3 regions of the Arthrobacter sp. P1_B9 genome follow, and region 3 is predicted to be linked to each of the others. Evidence: predicted binding sites of a transcription regulator. Region 3 holds the regulator's gene; each other region holds the start of a gene.
What was found. The regulator HrcA, encoded in region 3, represses chaperone genes, less so after heat shock. The targets are predictions, from matches to a motif close to TTNGCACTCGNNNNNNNCGAGTGCNAA.

Region 1 (5,705 bases), on a different contig from region 3:
ATGTTGATCTCCATGCGGTGCAGGCCAAGGGTGCCGAAGCAATAGTCGGTCGCCATGGCCACGGCGGTCGGGGCGATCCCCCGGCCGGCCCGTTCCTTGTCGACCCAATAGCCAAGCGTCGCCATCATGGCCGACCCCCAGACAATCGAGGACACCGTCAGCTGCCCCACGATCACCGGCGCCTGATGGCCTGGTGTCCATTCCGCGATGACGAACGGCAGGGCCGTGGCCTGCGCGGCCTGGGCCTTGAGCGAGCGCACCATCTGCCGGTAGTCCGGCAGGCCGCCGCCGGGGACCGGGTTCGATGCCTCCCAGGGGGCCAGCCACTCGCAGTTGCGGGACCTGAGCGCTGTCCACTCCTTGCGGTCCCGGTACCGGATCGGGCGCAACACGATGTCGCCGCTCTCCAAGGTCACCGGCCAGGTGAAGCTGCCCCCCACGGGAGTTATTTGGCGAGGCTGGGGGCCAGGCTGGACGCGAAGCCGGGCAGCCATTCGCGCAGGCCCGGGCCGAGGTCCTCACTGTCGCAGGCGAGCTGGACACAGGCCTTGAGGTAGCTGAGCTTGTCGCCGGTGTCGTAGCGGCGGCCGCGGAAGATGACGCCGTACACGCCGTAGCCCTCGCCGGTGCCGGCCGAGAGTTCCTGCAGGGCGTCCGTGAGCTGGATTTCCCCGCCGCGGCCGGGCGCGGTGCGTTCCAGCACTTCAAAGACGGCCGGGTGCAACACGTAGCGGCCAATTACGGCCAGGTTGGACGGGGCGTCCGCGACATCGGGCTTCTCCACGAGCTGGTTGATGCGGACGTAGTCCTCACCGCCGATTGCCTCGACGTCCGCGCAGCCGTAGGCACTGATCTGGGACGGGTCCACCTCGATCAGAGCGACCACCGACCCGCCGGTCTTGGCCTGGACCTCGATCATGGTGCTGAGGAGCTCATCGCGGGCGTCAATGAGGTCATCTCCCAGGAGGACGGCGAACGGCTCATGCCCGACGTGCTGCTTGGCCCGGAGGACCGCGTGGCCGAGGCCCATGGGATCGCCCTGGCGGACGTAGTGGATGTCACCGAGGTTGCTGGCGGCCTGGATGGATTCGAGCTTCGCAGTGTCACCCTTCGCCTCCAGGGTGGACTCCAGCGCGGGGACGCGGTCGAAGTGGTCCTCCAACGCCCGCTTGTTGCGGCCAGTGATCATCAGGATGTCGTTCAGGCCGACATTCACGGCCTCCTCGACTACGTACTGGATGGCCGGCTTGTCAACGACAGGCAGCATTTCCTTGGGCATGGCCTTTGTGGCCGGGAGAAACCTGGTACCAAGGCCCGCGGCGGGGATAACGGCCTTGCGGACGGAAGCGATGGGTGTATTCACACGACTAATCTAACGGAGGGACCAATCATTGCGTAATCATTATGCGAACCGCCTGCCGGGCCCCCCGCTGCAGCGCGGCCGCAAGAGGCAGAGGACGGGCCAAGATGGCGTCAAAAGAGGAAATTCGCTCCAGCCACAGGGCGGCGCGTTCCGCACTCCCGCTGGCCGCACAGGACACCGCCGCGGCGGGCATCGCCAGCCACGGGCTCGCGTGGGCCTCCGGGCTTGGCCGCGGCCGCCAGGGCACCTTCGCGGCGTACCTCGGTGTGGGCGCCGAACCGCCCACACTGCCACTGCTGACTGCCCTGGTCGAAGCCGGGCACCGGGTGCTGCTGCCCGTTTGCGAACCCGACATCGAGCTCAGCTGGGTGTATTGGACTCCCCAGTCCGGGTTTGTCCGCAGCCGGTACGCGCCCATCCAGGAGCCTGTCGGAGAGCGCCACGGTACCGAAGTCATGCGGGACGCCACCGCAATCTTCCTGCCGGCCACCGCGGTGGATTTCTCGGGCAACCGAATCGGGCAAGGCGGCGGCTACTACGACAAGTTCCTTGCCGCCCTGGCTGCCATGTCCTCCGCGCCCGGCGGGGCGGACGCCGGGGCGGCCGACGCTGCAGCCGACGCTGTCGCGTCGCCGACTGCCGCCGTCGTCTATGACACGGAGGTGCTGCCCGCAGGCAGCATCCCCGCGGAGTCGTTCGACCGGAAAGTCGACACGGCGCTGACCCCGGGCGGGATCGTCCGACTCGGCCGATCCCGGCCCGCCTGATCCTGGTTCCCGCCAAGGTGATAGAATTGGCACTCAGGCCCTGCGACTGCTAAGGACGGAACAGGTCGATAGACATATCGGCGGTGATCCGGACTCCGCAGCACGGGACCTGCTCGTTTGCCCCTGAGGAGGATTTCCAGTGCCCACGTATGCATACGCCTGCAAGGACTGCAGCCACGCCTTCGAGATCGTGCAGTCGTTCAGCGACAACTCCTTGACGTCCTGCCCCGAGTGCCAGGGCACGCTGCGCAAGAAGTTCAACAGCGTCGGCGTAGTGTTCAAGGGCTCCGGCTTCTACCGGACCGATTCGCGCGACGCCAAGGGCAGCACGGTTTCCCCGGCTCCTGCAACTCCCGCGGCCACCCCCGCGCCCGCCGCAGCGGCCAGCTAAGGCACCTGCCGGGTTGGCACCGGCCGCCGGCTGGGCTACGGCCGGCTGATTCTCGGCACTGCCTGAATCCCTGTCCCCTGTCCGCTGTTGCCGTTGCCGTTGCCGCTGTTGCCGTTGTCCACATAGGACGTTCCGCAGCTGCCGCCGCTCTGCGCAGATCCGTAGCGTGGCGGCATGGAACTTTTCCTCACCGCGGTTTCCCCGCCTTCGTTCAAGACGGCTGCCCCGGCGGCGCCTGTGCCGTCTTCCACGCCTTCGTTCAGGCCGTTCCGCGCCGCAATGCCTGAAGCTGGCCCCGGCCGCTGGTCCCGTACCGGGATCCGCCCAACGAGACTTCCTGCCGCCACGTTTTCCGCCGCAGGCCTTCCGTTCCGGAGCCGGATCGGTCCCGCGAAACCCCGCCGGCGTCCGCCCCGCGGCCGCCCGTCGTGGCGCCGCCTGCGCGGCTGGCTGAACCGGAACCGGCGGCTTATCGCGGCCCTCCTGTTCTGCATCCCCGCCGGACTGACAGTTCAGCAACTGGCTCCAGCGCCCACTGACACTGTCGCAGCCTTCGCCGCCGCGGCCGATCTGCCCGCTGGAAAGTTTCTGGAACCCGGCGATCTCAGCAGGATCAGCGTGCCACCCGGCCTTATTCCTGCGGGCAGCCCCGGCAGCGAGACCGCGTTCGAGGGAAAACAGCTGGCCGCACCGTTGCGCCAGGGCCAGCTCCTCACCGACGCCCAGATCCTGGGACCGGGCCTGCTCGCCGGAAGCCCGCGAGGCTCTGCGGCCGTGCCGCTGAGGATGGCAGATCCGGCCTCCATCCAGCTGGTCTCCCCCGGGCAGCTCGTCAACGTGGTGCTCACTGCCGGCAACGGCATGGAACAACCCGGCGAAAGCCAAATCCTGGCCGAAGCCGTACCAGTGCTCTGGACGTCGGCGCAGGGCGGCAAGGCCGGCTCCTGGCCCGCCACTGCGGAGACTGACGGGCTGGTGGTGGTGGCAGCGACGGCCGACCAGGCCCGCAGGCTGGCGGGCGCGTCTACCCAGGGCAAATTGTTTTTCGTGCTTGTGTCGTCACCGCCGGGCTAGCCGTCCAGCCAGCAGGGCGTTTCCGCCGGGCCAGTGGCCCGGGCCGTAGGCTCCGACGCGGGCCGCGCCCGCAGGCTCTGGGCTGCGGGCGCGGCCCGTCAGCCCCAGTGCGGCGGCTTCTGTTCCTGGAGCCAGGCGTCGTGATCGTAATTATCAGGCTGGTCACCCCAGCGCCGGGGGTCGTCTTCCGCCGCCTTATTCGGCAGCACACCCTCCGGAACGGTGGCCTGTGCCTCCGAACGGCGCGACGTCTCCTTCGCGGCCTCCTGGTCCGGCCCGTCGCCGGTCGATTCCCCGGTCGATTCGCCGGCCTTCGACCCTGCGGTGTCGGCCGCGGCCCCCGTCGACTCACCCGGCTTCGGCCCCGCGGTGTCGTTCGTGTCGCCGGTCTCGCCGGTGTTGCTAGTGATGCCGTCCGCACTCATGCCGCCGGCCTCCTTACTGCCTGTATTGCCTGTCATTGCTGATGCTGGTGCCTGCCGGCGGAATTCTTGGCCAGCAGTTTCGTGGCCGCGGAACACCTGTCCCGAGGGTTCGGCCGCCACGTGGTACTCGGCGGCCCGCGCCTCGTCGATCGCCAGGTGTTCGATGCCGTCGTCGAAGAAACCGTGCGATGTCCGCAGCCGGCTGGACACGGCGGGCTTCTCCAACCCGAGGTAGCCGCCAATCCGGTCGGCGCAGGCCGAGGGGTCGGTGAAGACCTCTATGGTCCACAGGGGCATGTACCGCCAGCCAAGCCGCTCCAGGAGCTGCGGCCGGAGCCTGCTCCGTTCACGGACGCTCATCCGCCGGTAATGGCTCGTACCGTCCGACTCGATCGCCACCGGACGGGGAATCTCCGCATCGTCCTGGCCGATCGTGGTCATCGGATCGGCGGCCGCCACCATGTTCAGGACGCCGTCGTACTGGTGCCACACACGTGCCCCGCGGGCCCGGAGCCGGTCACCCAGGTCGGCCACGAGCGGATCGGCGCCGAGCGCCTGCTCGCTGGCCGCAGCCCGGGAGGCGGGGCTGCCAAGATCCGTGTTGCCCGCGATCTCACGGTCCAGGAGCTCGTAGAAGTCCACGGCGCCGTGGCTGAGGCGGCTGACATCAAGGTCTTCGGGCCGGAAGCAGCTGAGCACGTGCAGGGACCGGCGGGCACGCGTCATCGCCAGGGCGAATTTTGCTCGGCCACCTTCGGCGGAAAGCGGCCCGAGGCTGTGGAGGGTGCGCCCATGCGGGGTACGGCCATAGCCCGGGGAAAAAATGACGTGGTCGCGGACCAGGCCCTGGGCCCGTTCCAGATCCACTACGCGGAAGGACTCATCCCCCGCAGTGAAGAAGCTGCCCAGCATGGGGTAGTTGGGCAGTTGCGCCCTGATGGCCTCGCCGATCCGGGCGGCATGGCGAAGGCTGCCGGTCACCACGGCCAGCGACGTCCGGGGGCGGAGCCGGGCGTGCTCGAAGACCAGCTCCACCGCGCGGTTGACCTCGGCAACAACCGATTCGACGCCGTCGTGGTCAGCGCTGGGCAGCCCCGTGCCGTCGGGGAGGTACTCCACGCTGAGGGTACGGTCCAGCCCTGTGGCAGATTGGCCCTCCGGGAGGCGGGTGAGTTCCCCGCCGTAAAAACCCTTGCTGAGCTGGCGCACCAGGTCTTCATCGACCGCACGGTACACGGTCCTGAGGTTCCAGACCGGAAGCACGGCAGAGAGTGCCCGGAACGAGCTCTCAACGCTTTGGTAGGAGCTCTCCCCCGCGGCGAGCCGTTCGACGCCCACGGTAAAGGTCCGGGGGCTGGCGATCTGTTCGTCGCCGAAGGCGATGACCTGCCGGGACCGGGCGATCGCCGGGAGGACGGCCTGCAACGAGGTCGTCTCGGCGTCGAGAATCACGACGGCATCGAAGGTCTGCTCGATCGGCAGCAGACCCGTCATGAGGTAGGGGCTGACGGACCACACCGGTACCAGTGTGGGCAGCAGCTCCTGCGCCTGGCCGCTCAGGGCTGCCAGGGTCACCCGGCCGTCCTTCAGCAGGCTGCGCAACAGCTCGGCCTGGCGGGGGTACGCCGAGATGGCAGTGCGCCAGCGCTCGGACAGGTTCCAGCGCAGCCGGGCAGCGCCGCTGG
Region 2 (5,705 bases), on a different contig from region 3:
AGGAGTGTGTCGTGGCCGAAACAGCGCAAGAGCACGTGCTCGCGGGGGATTCTGCCGGATTCCCAACCGCCGGCGCGGGCCCGGACGGGGTGTCCGCGGAGTCTGCGCTGAGCGCCCGCGACCAGCAGATGCTGGCCTTGGAGCGGCAATGGTGGAAGTACGCCGGGGCCAAGGAACAGGCCATCCGCGAGCTGTTCGATCTGTCCGCCACGCACTACTACCAGATCCTCAATGCCCTCATCGATACCGAGGATGCGCTGGCCCACGATCCCATGCTGGTCAAGAGATTGCGTAGACTACGTACATCACGCCAACGTGCCCGCACTGCCCGTCGTCTGGGAACAGATTCGTAAAGTCGCGTCACGAGCAGCCGGATGCGCACGTCCTGTTGCGTCCGTTCCGGCCTCGGGCACCCCGTATGAAATCAGCAAGGACGTCGTTTTACCATGACCAAATACGCTCGGGATGAATTTGATCGGGTCCCGGAGACCTCTACCCGGCAGGGAGTCCACCGGGCCGTCGCGGCATCGCGGCGGCGGAGCCTGGCGCCGATCCTGGCGGCTGGCTGCGTAGCCCTGGCCATCGGCCTGGTGGCCTTCCTGATCCTGCCGAAGCTCGGCTTCTCCGCAGGCCAGGCCGCGGCCGTGACGGCCGGTGGCAGCGCGTCCGCATCTGCCAGCAGCAGCCCGTCCGCCACGAGCACCATGAGCCCCAGTCCCACGCCGACGAGCCCGGAGCCGGCCGGCACGGACGCCGCCGCCGCGCCGGCGGCTTCGCCGTCAGCTACGCCGAGCGCCACAGCCGCCGCCGTCGACAAGACGCAGCCGGTGACGATCTACAACGCGACCACCACCGCCGGCCTCGCCACCCGCGTCGGCGGCACCGTCACCTCCGACGGCTGGGTCCTGGGCGAGACCGGCAACTGGGGCGGTGTCCCGCAACAGACGTCGGTGATCTTCTACAGCGGCATCGAGCAGAAGGGCAATGCGGAGGCACTCGGAGCCCTCCTCGGCGTCGACACCCTCGTGGACTCTGCCGAGTTCAACATGCCCCTTGTCGTCGTGCTCGGCCCCGGCTACCAGTAGCCAATCCGGTTACGCCTCAATAACTATTAGGCGGGGGCCCTGCCCGCCGCCGGCGTTCCTGGGGGACGCTGTGGGTACAGTATCTGCGGATTTCTTTTCGCAGTCCGCGGCGCACATCGAGGTGGGCCGCACGCAAGCTAGCTGAAAGTGTGGACACCATGGCACTGGGAACCGTCAAATGGTTCAACGCCGAAAAGGGCTACGGCTTCATCGCCGTGGACGGTTCCGAGAACGACGTCTTCGTGCACTGGTCCGCGATCGTCGGGGAAGGCTACCGCGCCCTGGACGAGGGCCAGCGGGTGGAACTGGAAGTCGGCGAGGGCGAAAAGGGCCCGCAGGCCGAAAGCGTCCGGCCCGCCTAGTGGTACTGGCTGCCGTCACGAACGCCCCAAGGAACGCGGCCGGGCGCCGCGGAGGACATTTGCCGCTGGGCCGCGCCCTGGCGGCGGGCACAGTAGCGGCCCTGGCCCTGACGGGCTGCCTGGGCCCCGCGGGCAGTGCCCGCGTGGCCAGCGCCGACGCCAGCGGTGACGGCACCCTGCGCATCGGCCTGATCCTGGACAACACGGGCAATCAGAACTTCCTCAACGCCTCCGAGCTCGCGGCGGCCAAACTTGCCGTCAAGGAGATCAACGCTGCCGGCGGGCACAAAGGCAAACCGGTGGAGCTGCTGCCGGAAACCATCAGCACGGACACCGCCGCCCAGGCGAAAGCGCTGGTTGCTGCCAAGGCCGACGTCGTGATCGGCCCGACCGATTCCAGCCGTGCCCCGGCCGCCATCGACGTGCTCGCCAACGCCAAGGTAGCCGTGATCTCCCCGGCCAACACCGCCGCCGCGCTCAGCAACTACAAGAGCGGCGGCTACTATTTCCGCACCTCGGCCGCCGACGTCGCCCAGGCATCCGTCCTCGCCAAACTGGTCAAAGACGGCGGCGCCAGGACCCTGGCGGTGCTGCATGAGGAAGGCGACTACGGCAAAGACGTCGCCGCCGCCGTCGTTGGTGCGGCGAAACAGTCCGGACTGGAGGTCGTGGCGGACGCGGAGTTCACCCCCGGCCAGGCGCAGCAGGCTGTCGCCGCCGCTAAGGCCGCCAACCCCGACGCCGTCATCCTGGTCTCGCGCGACGGCGCACAGGGCGCCATCGCCGAGCTGAACAACGCCGGCCTCGCCGGCAAGAAGCTGGTCCTCAGTGACGGAGCAGTCAGCAAGTACGGCTCTGGTCTGGGCGCCCGGGCGCTCGAGGGTGCACGCGGGATCCTGCCCGGCGTGTTTCCCTCCGCCGCCTTCCAGGCGGACCTCGTGGCCGTTGATCCCGGGCTGAAGGACATGGTGTTCGCCGCCGAGACGTACGACGCCGTCGTCCTGGCCGCCGTCGCCGCCGCCGCCGCAGAGGACGACGCCGGCACTTCCATCGCGGCGTCCCTCGTCGCGGTCTCCGGCGGAACCCCGGCAGCAGGCGGAACCGGGGCCGGCGGCAGCCAGCCGGCCAGCGAGTCATGCACGAGCTACAAGGACTGCGTCGGGGTCCTCCGGGCAGGCCAGCGGCCGGACTACGACGGCCAGTCCGGACGGATCAACTTTGATGCCCACGGCGACATCACCGAAGCGAACTACATGGTTTCGACCTACGGCGAGGACAACCTGCCCACGGTGGACGGCACAGAAGCCGCGAGCAGCAGCGGCGGCTGATCGCTCGTAGCGTATTGTGCCCGCGTGGCGGCCGGTTCCGGCCGGCCACTGCTTGCACTCTCCCCGGGGGAGTGCTAATTATTGATTTAGCACTCCAGCGCACTGACTGCTAACACGACGCCCGGTCCGCCCGGCCGCGAAGTGGGGCAGCCGGTCCAGGAGCTAAAGAAACACCTTGCTGGGGTGAGATCCCGGACCCGGCGGCATACAGAGGCCGCGGGGTTGGGATCGTCCGTCGCGGGCACCACAGCGAAGGTTCATTCTTAACGACTGTCCCGAAAGGACTACTGCCGTTATGGCCAAGATCATTGCATTTGATGAAGAGGCACGCCGCGGTCTTGAGCGGGGCCTGAACATCCTCGCCGACGCCGTCAAGGTCACCCTCGGCCCGCGGGGACGCAACGTCGTCCTCGAAAAGAAGTGGGGCGCCCCCACGATCACCAACGATGGTGTTTCCATCGCCAAGGAGATCGAGCTGGACGATCCCTACGAAAAGATCGGCGCCGAGCTGGTCAAGGAAGTTGCCAAGAAGACGGATGACGTCGCAGGCGACGGCACCACCACGGCAACCGTGCTGGCACAGGCCCTGGTCAAGGAAGGCCTGCGCAACGTCGCGGCCGGCGCTGACCCGCTGTCCCTCAAGCGCGGCATCGAGAAGGCTGTTGACGCGGTCACCGTCGAGCTCCTGGCCTCCGCCAAGGAAATCGAGACCAAGGAAGAGATCGCCGCCACCGCGTCCATCTCCGCCGGCGACAACGAGATCGGCGCCCTGATCGCCGAAGCCCTCGACAAGGTCGGCAAGGAAGGCGTCATCACCGTCGAGGAGTCGAACACGTTCGGCCTCGAGCTGGAGCTGACCGAAGGCATGCGCTTCGACAAGGGCTACATCTCCGCTTACTTCGTCACCGACGCTGAGCGCCAGGAAACGGTCCTTGAGGATCCGTACATCCTGATCGTCAACTCCAAGATCTCCAACGTCAAGGAACTGGTTGCTGTCCTGGAAAAGGTCATGCAGTCCAACAAGCCGCTGCTGATCATTGCCGAAGACATCGAGGGCGAGGCCCTGGCCACCCTGATCGTCAACAAGATCCGCGGCACCTTCAAGTCCGTCGCCGTCAAGGCTCCAGGCTTCGGCGACCGCCGCAAGGCGCAGCTGGCCGACATCGCCATCCTCACCGGTGGCCAGGTCATCTCCGAGGAAGTCGGCCTCAAGCTTGAGACCGCCGGACTCGAACTCCTTGGCAAGGCCCGCAAGGTTGTTGTCACCAAGGACGAGACCACCATCGTCGAGGGTGCAGGCGACGCCGACCAGATCGCCGGCCGCGTGTCCCAGATCCGCGCCGAGATCGAGAACTCCGATTCCGACTACGACCGCGAGAAGCTGCAGGAGCGCCTGGCCAAGCTGGCCGGCGGCGTTGCAGTCATCAAGGCCGGCGCCGCAACCGAGGTCGAGCTCAAGGAACGCAAGCACCGCATTGAGGACGCCGTCCGCAACGCCAAGGCTGCTGTCGAAGAGGGCATCGTCGCCGGCGGTGGCGTTGCCCTGATCCAGGCCGGCGCCAAGGCATTCGCGAACCTGCAGCTCTCCGGTGACGAAGCAACGGGCGCGAACATCGTCCGCGTTGCCATCGACGCCCCGCTGAAGCAGATCGCCTTCAACGCCGGCCTCGAGCCCGGCGTCGTCGTGGATAAGGTCCGCGGCCTGCCCGCAGGCCACGGCCTCAACGCCGCCACCGGCGAGTACGTCGACCTGCTGGCCGCCGGCATCAACGACCCGGTCAAGGTAACCCGCTCTGCCCTGCAGAACGCGGCTTCCATCGCCGGCCTGTTCCTCACCACCGAGGCCGTTGTAGCCGACAAGCCCGAGAAGGGTGGCGCCCCGATGGGCGGCGGCGACGACATGGGCGGCATGGGCGGCATGGGCGGTTTCTAACCACCCGCGCCAGCCATCACCGGCTGTTCGACGACGGCGGTCCCACCCTCGGGTGGGGCCGCCGTCGCCGGTTAATCGCGGCCCCTGTCCAAGGGAGCGTCGGTGGGCGTCGGCGGGTTCTGGCAGGATAGGTCAGTGACGATTACAGCAGCGGCCGACGGTTCGGCCTTAGGAAATCCTGGCCCGGCCGGCTGGGCCTGGTACGTGAATGACGACTGCTGGCGGGCCGGGGGGTGGCCCCACGGCACGAACAACCAGGGCGAACTGATGGCGGTGCTGGACCTGTTCCGGGCAACGGCGCACATGCCCGGGGAAGACCTGCTGATCCTCTGCGACAGCCAGTACGTCATCAACGCCGTGACCAAGTGGATGCCCGGCTGGAAACGCAAGGGCTGGCGCAAAGCCGACGGCAAGCCGGTGCTGAACGTGGACCTCCTCAAGGACATCGACCAGGCGCTCGTGGGCCGCAAGTACACCTTCGAATGGGTGCGGGGCCACGCGGGGCACGAGCTCAACGAGGCGGCGGACGTCCGCGCCCGGGCAGCGGCCACGGCGTACCAGCAGGGCGTGGCCGTCCGGCAGGGTCCCGGGTTCGGCACCCCGGAGGGCGAACCGCCAGCGGGCGAACCGCCAGCGGGCGAACCGCCAGCGGGCAAAACACAGCAGGGCATGACACAGCAGGACAAGATGCAGCCCGCCGCCCAGTCCGCCGCCCCACCCGCCGCCGCCCCTGCGGCCGCGACCCGGCCGCAGGCAGCCCCGGCGCCAGCCGGCCAGCAGGAACTCTTTGGCGCGCCGGGGACCTACGACGAACCGGACCTCTTCAGCGAACTCGAAGAAGAACCTGCCGTAGACCGGGCGGAGGCCAGCGCCGAAGCCGTCGTCGAGTCCCTCGAACGCGAACTGCTCCGCCCCGAAACCCGGGCAGACCTGGGCCGCACGGGCGTGCTGCTCCACCCGGGCTTCACCGAAATCGGCAGCTCCGGCCGGATCTGGA
Region 3 (5,705 bases):
AGTTCATCGCGGTCGCCCTTCGCCAGGGCCTGGACCAGGACCAGCCGTGTTCCTGGCCGTGGTTCCTCAGCCAGGTCCACGCATTCGACGCTCAGCTCCCCGGCAGCGACGGCTGTCACGGTGCCGGTCAGGCGCTTGCCTGCGCCGTCCGCGATGTCGACCGCTTCGCCGACGCCGATCCGTTTGACGGTGACGGCGTGGCGGGCCTCGGTTCCCTCGAGGACGAAGGCCGAGCCGGGGACCTGCTGGTCCAGGGTGCCTGGGGCGGTGAAGAAGACCGGGTTACTCACCGCTACAGGTTACCGAGCCGGTCCCGCAGTTTGGCGAAGACGCCGCCGCTGGCCGCAAGCTTTCCTTCCGTGAGGTGCTCGCCACGGTGCTTGGCCAGCTGGCGGAGAAGTTCCTCCTGGACGTGATCGAGCTTGACCGGTGTTTCCACCTGCAGGTGCACCTTCAGATCGCCGCGGCCGTGGCCGCGCAGGTGCGTGACGCCGAGACCGCGAAGGGTGATGATCTCGCCGGACTGGGTGCCGGCCTTGACGTCGATCTCCTGCTGTCCGTCGAAGGTGTCGAGGGATATTTCGGTGCCGAGGGCGGCCGCCGTCATGGGAATGTTGAGGCTCGCGTGCAGGTCATCGCCCTCGCGCACGTAAGTGGCGTCGTTGTTGACCCTGATCTCCACGTACAGGTCCCCGGCGGGGCCGCCGGCAGGGCCGGCCTCGCCCTGGCCGGACAGCTGGATGCGGGTGCCGGTGGCCACGCCGGCCGGGACCTTGACGGTCAGCGAGCGGCGGCTGCGGATCCGGCCCTGGCCGCTGCATTCGTTGCACGGGTCCTTGATGACGGTGCCGAAGCCCTCGCAAGACCCGCAGGGGGCGGACGTCATGACCTGGCCCAGGATGGACCGCACGGCGCGCTGGACCTGACCGCTGCCGCCACAGATGTCGCAGCGGACCGGGTGGGTGCCCTCCCGGCAGCAGGATCCCTCGCAGGTGGGGCAGATGACGGCCGTGTCGACCTCGAGCTTTTTGTTCACGCCGAACACCGCATCGCGGAGGTCGATCCGGACGCTGATCAGCGCGTCCTGGCCGCGGCGGACCCTGGACGCCGGGCCGCCCTGGCCGCCACCGGCGCCGAAGAAGGTCTCGAAGATGTCCTGGAAGGCGAAGCCCTGGCCCGAGTAGCTGCCGCCGCCGAACCCGTTGTCGGTGCCGTTCTCGTTGCCGGTGGTGTCATAGACCCGGCGCTTCTGCGGATCGGAGAGGACCTCGTAGGCGTGCGTGACGGCCTTGAACCTGTCCGAGGCGTCCTCCCCGGGGTTCACGTCCGGGTGCAGGGTCCGGGCCAGTTTCCGGTAGGCCTTCTTGATCTCCTCCCCCGATGCGTCGCGGGAGACTCCAAGAACGTCGTAGTGGCTGCTCAAAGTGTGTATCTCTTCCTTGTTGTACTGCCTGTGGGGTACTGCCTGTGGGGCACTGCCTGTGGGGCAAGAAGTCGTATTCGGTCCCGGGCCTGTCAGGGCCCCAGGATCCTCGAAAGGTAGCGGGCCACCGCTCGGACGGCGGCCATGGTGGTGGGATAGTCCATCCGGGTGGGCCCAAGCACTCCGACCTTGGCCGTGGCGTCCGGCCCGTAGGCGGTGGCCACGACCGAGGCCTCGGCGAGACCGTCGTAGGGGTTTTCCCGGCCGATGCTGACGGTCACGCCGCGCGGGTCTTCGGCCATTTCGCTGAGCAGGCGGAGCATGACCACCTGTTCCTCGAGGGCCTCCAGCACGGGGCCGATGCTGAGCGGGAAGTCCACATTGGAGCGGGCCAGGTTGGCGGTGCCGGCCATGACCATGCGCTCTTCACGGCTGCTCGTGGCCAGGGCCTCAAGACCGCGGGCCAGCGCCTGGGCTGCTCCGCGCCGCGCGGGCGGGCCACCGGCAACGACGGCGGGCAGCAGCTGCGGCATCAGGCTCAGCGGCGTACCGGAGAGGCTGGCCAGAAAACTACTCCGCAATTCCGACAGCGCGTCGTCGGGAATGTCCTGCCCGACGTCGATCACGCGCTGCTCCACCTTGCCCGTGTCAGCGATCAGAACAGCCAGCACTTTCCTGGGCGCCAGCAGCACGAACTCAATGTGCCGCACCCGGGCGCGGCTGAGCAGCGGATACTGCACGACGGCGACCTGGTTGGTCAGGTGCGAGAGGAGCCTCACGGTCCGGTCAAGGATGTCGTCGAGGTCCTCGGATCCTTCCAGCAGCGCCTGGATGGCCCGGCGCTCGGCCTGGGACAACGGCTTCACCGCTGAGATCTGGTCGACGAACAACCGGTAGCCCTTGTCAGTGGGGATCCGGCCTGCACTCGTGTGCGGTGCCGTGATCAGGCCCTCGTCTTCCAGCGCCGCCATGTCATTTCGGATCGTGGCGCTCGAGACGCCGAGATGGTGCCGTTCAACGAGCGCTTTGGAACCAACGGGCTCACGCGAATGGACGTAGTCCTCCACGATGGCGCGCAACACTTCGAGTTTGCGCGGTTCGCTCACGCTCCACCTCCAATCGACCGTCCCGCAGCCGGTGCCACCCCCGCGTCCGGTCCGGGTCCACCAGTGGTGCACGGACGGCCCGCCACAGGACAAGGGTTAGCACTCGACATGCCTAAGTGCTAACCAGTCTAATATGAGTCGCCGCGTTGTTAGCATTGGATTCGCTCCAGGCGTGGCCCGCGGGAACGCGATTCCCGTCACGCCGGCGCCGAGACCGTGGCAGACGCTGCCGTTGCCGCGCCGTCGCGGTCCGGTTCCGGCCCCCGGAGAGTTCCACCGACCGCCGTACATTCCGAGTGCAAAGTAAGCGTGAAGAGATGTCGTACCAGAACTGGGGACCCCAGGACCTGTCCGCCCCCGCCAAGACCCAGCTGCCGGAAGTCCCGGTGGAACGCGGGATGGTCCTCGAGGAGGTCCAGTCCGGCTGGGTGGGCGCCGTAACCCGCGTGGAGAAGTCCGGCGGCATGCACGTGGTGGCGCTGGAGGACCGGCGGGGCAAGTCGCGGTCCTTCCGCCTCGGCTTCGGCTTCCTCTTGGACGGCCAGCCCATCCGCCTGATGCCGCCGGCCCGGAAGAAGACGGCACCGGCCGCCGGTGCCGGCCGCACGGCGTCGGGCTCGGTACGGGTGGCGGGGCAGCGCGCACAGGTGGCCAAGGCCAGCCGCATCTGGGTGGAAGGAAAGCACGACGCCGAGCTGGTGGAGAAGGTCTGGGGCGATGACCTCCGGGTGGAGGGCATCGTCGTCGAGCCCCTGCACGGCATTGACGACCTCGCGGCCGCCGTGGCGGACTTCGGCCCGGGCCCCGGCCGGCGCCTCGGCGTGCTCGTAGACCACTTGGTGGCAGACTCCAAGGAGTCGCGGATCGCCGACGCCGTCATGGCCTCACCGGGCGCCGCAGGCAACGTCCTGATTGTGGGGCACCCCTACGTGGACGTGTGGCAGGCCATCCGGCCCTCGGTCCTGGGGATCGAGCAGTGGCCCGTGATCCCCCGCGGCACGGACTGGAAGACCGGGATCCTGATGGCTTTCGGGTGGCCCCACTCCACGAAGGAGGACATCGGCCTCGGCTGGCAGAAACTCCTGGGGGCTGTCCGCAGCTACGCTGATCTGGAGGCGTCGCTGCTTGGCCGCGTGGAAGAGGTCATTGACTTCCTCACCGTGCCCTAGTCCGCCGCGGCGGCCGCCCCTGATCTCCATTTCCTTGCCCGAGCAAGTATTCTTGAAACGGCGGCCGCGCTTCCAGTGCGGTCCCGGCTATTTCAGGCACAACCCAGGCAGCAACGCATCACCGCAATCCGAAGGGCTACACCGTGGCAGATAACGCACGCGAACACACGGGCAATCAGGCTGGCCATGGCCAGCCCCCGTACCATGGCGTTCCGGCAAACGCGCTGCCGCTGACGGCCAGCGAGGACCGCCAGTGGGCCACGCTCGCGCACTTCGGCGGCATCCTGGGCTGCGTGCCGTCGCTGCTGATCTACCTCATCTTCAAGGACCGCGGCCCGTTCACGGCACAGGAATCCAAGGAAGCCCTCAATTTCACGCTGCCGCCGACACTGGCCGCGGTACTGGCCAATCTGCTGGTCTTCATCCCGGTGGTGGGCAACCTCTTCGCCGTGCTCGCCACGGTGATCTGGATCGCCGTGACGTGCTTCTCGGTGGCGGCAGGCATCCACGTCAACCGCGGCCAGCCGCACCGCTACGAGTTCAACCTGCGCTGGATCAAATAGCCGGCCCGGACCCAAGCACGAGAGCCGGCCGCCGCCCGTCAGGGGCAGCGGCCGGCTCTCTTTTATGCGGCAGGGTATTGTGGCCGCTGGTGCGGGCAGCCAAGTCGTGGAAGCTTTGCCGGCAGACTAGTCCGGCAGGATCCTGCGGACGACGGCGTCGGCCAGCAGCCGGCCCTTAAGGGTGAGAATGAGCCGGCCTTTGAAAGCCGCCGCGGGGTCCACGAGGCCGTCCGCGATCAGCCCCGCGACAGCGTGCCTGCCGGTGTCCCCCAGGCCGCCGAGGCTTGGGATGTCGAGTCCGGAATTGAGCCGGGCCTCGAGCATGACCCGTTCCACGTTGCGGGTTTCAGAGTCCAGCGTTTCGCGTCCGGCGGCGGGTGAGGCGCCGGCGCCGAGGCGGTTGGCGTAGGCGGTGGGGTGCTTGACGTTCCACCAGCGGACGCCGCCCACGTGCGAGTGTGCCCCGGGCCCGATGCCCCACCAGTCGTCCCCGCGCCAGTAAGCGAGGTTGTGCCGGCAGGCCTGTTCGGGGGTGCGGGACCAGTTGCTGACCTCGTACCAGTTGAGCCCGGCGGCGGAAATCAGTTCGTCGGCGAGTTCGTATTTGGCGGCGTGGTCGTCGTCGTCGATTTCCGGCACTTCGCCACGGCGGATCTGCGCGGCAAGCTTGGTGCCGTCTTCAACGATCAGGGCATAGGCGCTGATGTGGTCGGGGGCGTAGGACAGTGCGGTCTCGAGCGAGTAGCGCCAGTCCTCCAACGACTCCCCCGGCGTCCCGTAAATGAGGTCGAGGCTGACCGAGAGCCCGGCATTACGCGCCCACTGCACCACCTCGGGCACCCGGCTGGGCGTGTGGGTGCGGTCCAGGACCTTCAGGACGTGCGGCACGGCCGACTGCATGCCGAACGAAACGCGGGTGAACCCGGCGTCGGCCAGCAGCTGCAGGGATGCGGGCGTGACGGAATCGGGGTTCGCCTCGGTGGTCACCTCGGCGCCGGGCTGCAGTCCCCAGGCGTCGATCGCGGCGCTGAGGATGCGCGCCAGGTCCTCCGCCGGCAGCAGGGTGGGGGTGCCGCCGCCGAAGAAGACCGTGCTGAGCGGGCGGCCCGGCAGGCCGCTGCCCTTCAGGGCCGCGGCGGCGAACTCCACTTCCGCGATCGCGGTGGAGGCGTAGGCGTCCTGGGAGGCCCCGCCGCCCAGCTCCGTGGCGGTGTAGGTGTTGAAATCGCAGTACCCGCAACGGACCGCGCAGAACGGGATGTGCACGTACAGCCCGAATGCGCGCTGATCGGCGCCCACGCCCGCCTGGGCGGGCAGCAGCCCATCCACCGGCGCCGGGTCGCCGAGGGGAAGAACGCTAGGCACGGGCCCGGCCTGCCGATACTGCAGCAACAATCATTACCTGCACCGTTACTTCTTGGCCTTGTCCTTGGACTCGTCCGTT

Region 1: AC1D1A_RS04585 (FmdB family zinc ribbon protein) is a predicted target of HrcA. The motif match lies at 2,157-2,183, and genes of this name have one in related genera.
Region 2: groL (chaperonin GroEL) is a predicted target of HrcA. The motif match lies at 2,862-2,888, and genes of this name have one in related genera.

What each region holds. Positions count from the first base shown of each region.
Region 1 is NZ_JBFUAA010000002.1:437,737-443,441, reverse strand. It holds gene AC1D1A_RS04600 (GNAT family N-acetyltransferase) at 1-440, opposite strand, end outside; gene galU (UTP--glucose-1-phosphate uridylyltransferase GalU) at 446-1,363, opposite strand; gene AC1D1A_RS04590 (5-formyltetrahydrofolate cyclo-ligase) at 1,468-2,130, shown strand; gene AC1D1A_RS04585 (FmdB family zinc ribbon protein) at 2,270-2,521, shown strand; gene AC1D1A_RS04580 (RcpC/CpaB family pilus assembly protein) at 2,801-3,595, shown strand; gene AC1D1A_RS04575 (AAA family ATPase) at 3,694-5,705, opposite strand, start outside.
Region 2 is NZ_JBFUAA010000015.1:151,662-157,366, reverse strand. It holds gene AC1D1A_RS18125 (DUF3263 domain-containing protein) at 90-353, shown strand; gene AC1D1A_RS18120 (LytR C-terminal domain-containing protein) at 447-1,085, shown strand; gene AC1D1A_RS18115 (cold-shock protein) at 1,244-1,447, shown strand; gene AC1D1A_RS18110 (ABC transporter substrate-binding protein) at 1,507-2,775, shown strand; gene groL (chaperonin GroEL) at 3,071-4,708, shown strand; gene AC1D1A_RS18100 (RNase H family protein) at 4,844-5,705, shown strand, end outside.
Region 3 is NZ_JBFUAA010000006.1:195,319-201,023, reverse strand. It holds gene AC1D1A_RS10995 (16S rRNA (uracil(1498)-N(3))-methyltransferase) at 1-290, opposite strand, end outside; gene dnaJ (molecular chaperone DnaJ) at 293-1,423, opposite strand; gene hrcA (heat-inducible transcriptional repressor HrcA) at 1,516-2,529, opposite strand; gene AC1D1A_RS10980 (DUF3097 domain-containing protein) at 2,847-3,698, shown strand; gene AC1D1A_RS10975 (DUF4870 domain-containing protein) at 3,842-4,261, shown strand; gene hemW (radical SAM family heme chaperone HemW) at 4,388-5,626, opposite strand; gene lepA (translation elongation factor 4) at 5,672-5,705, opposite strand, start outside.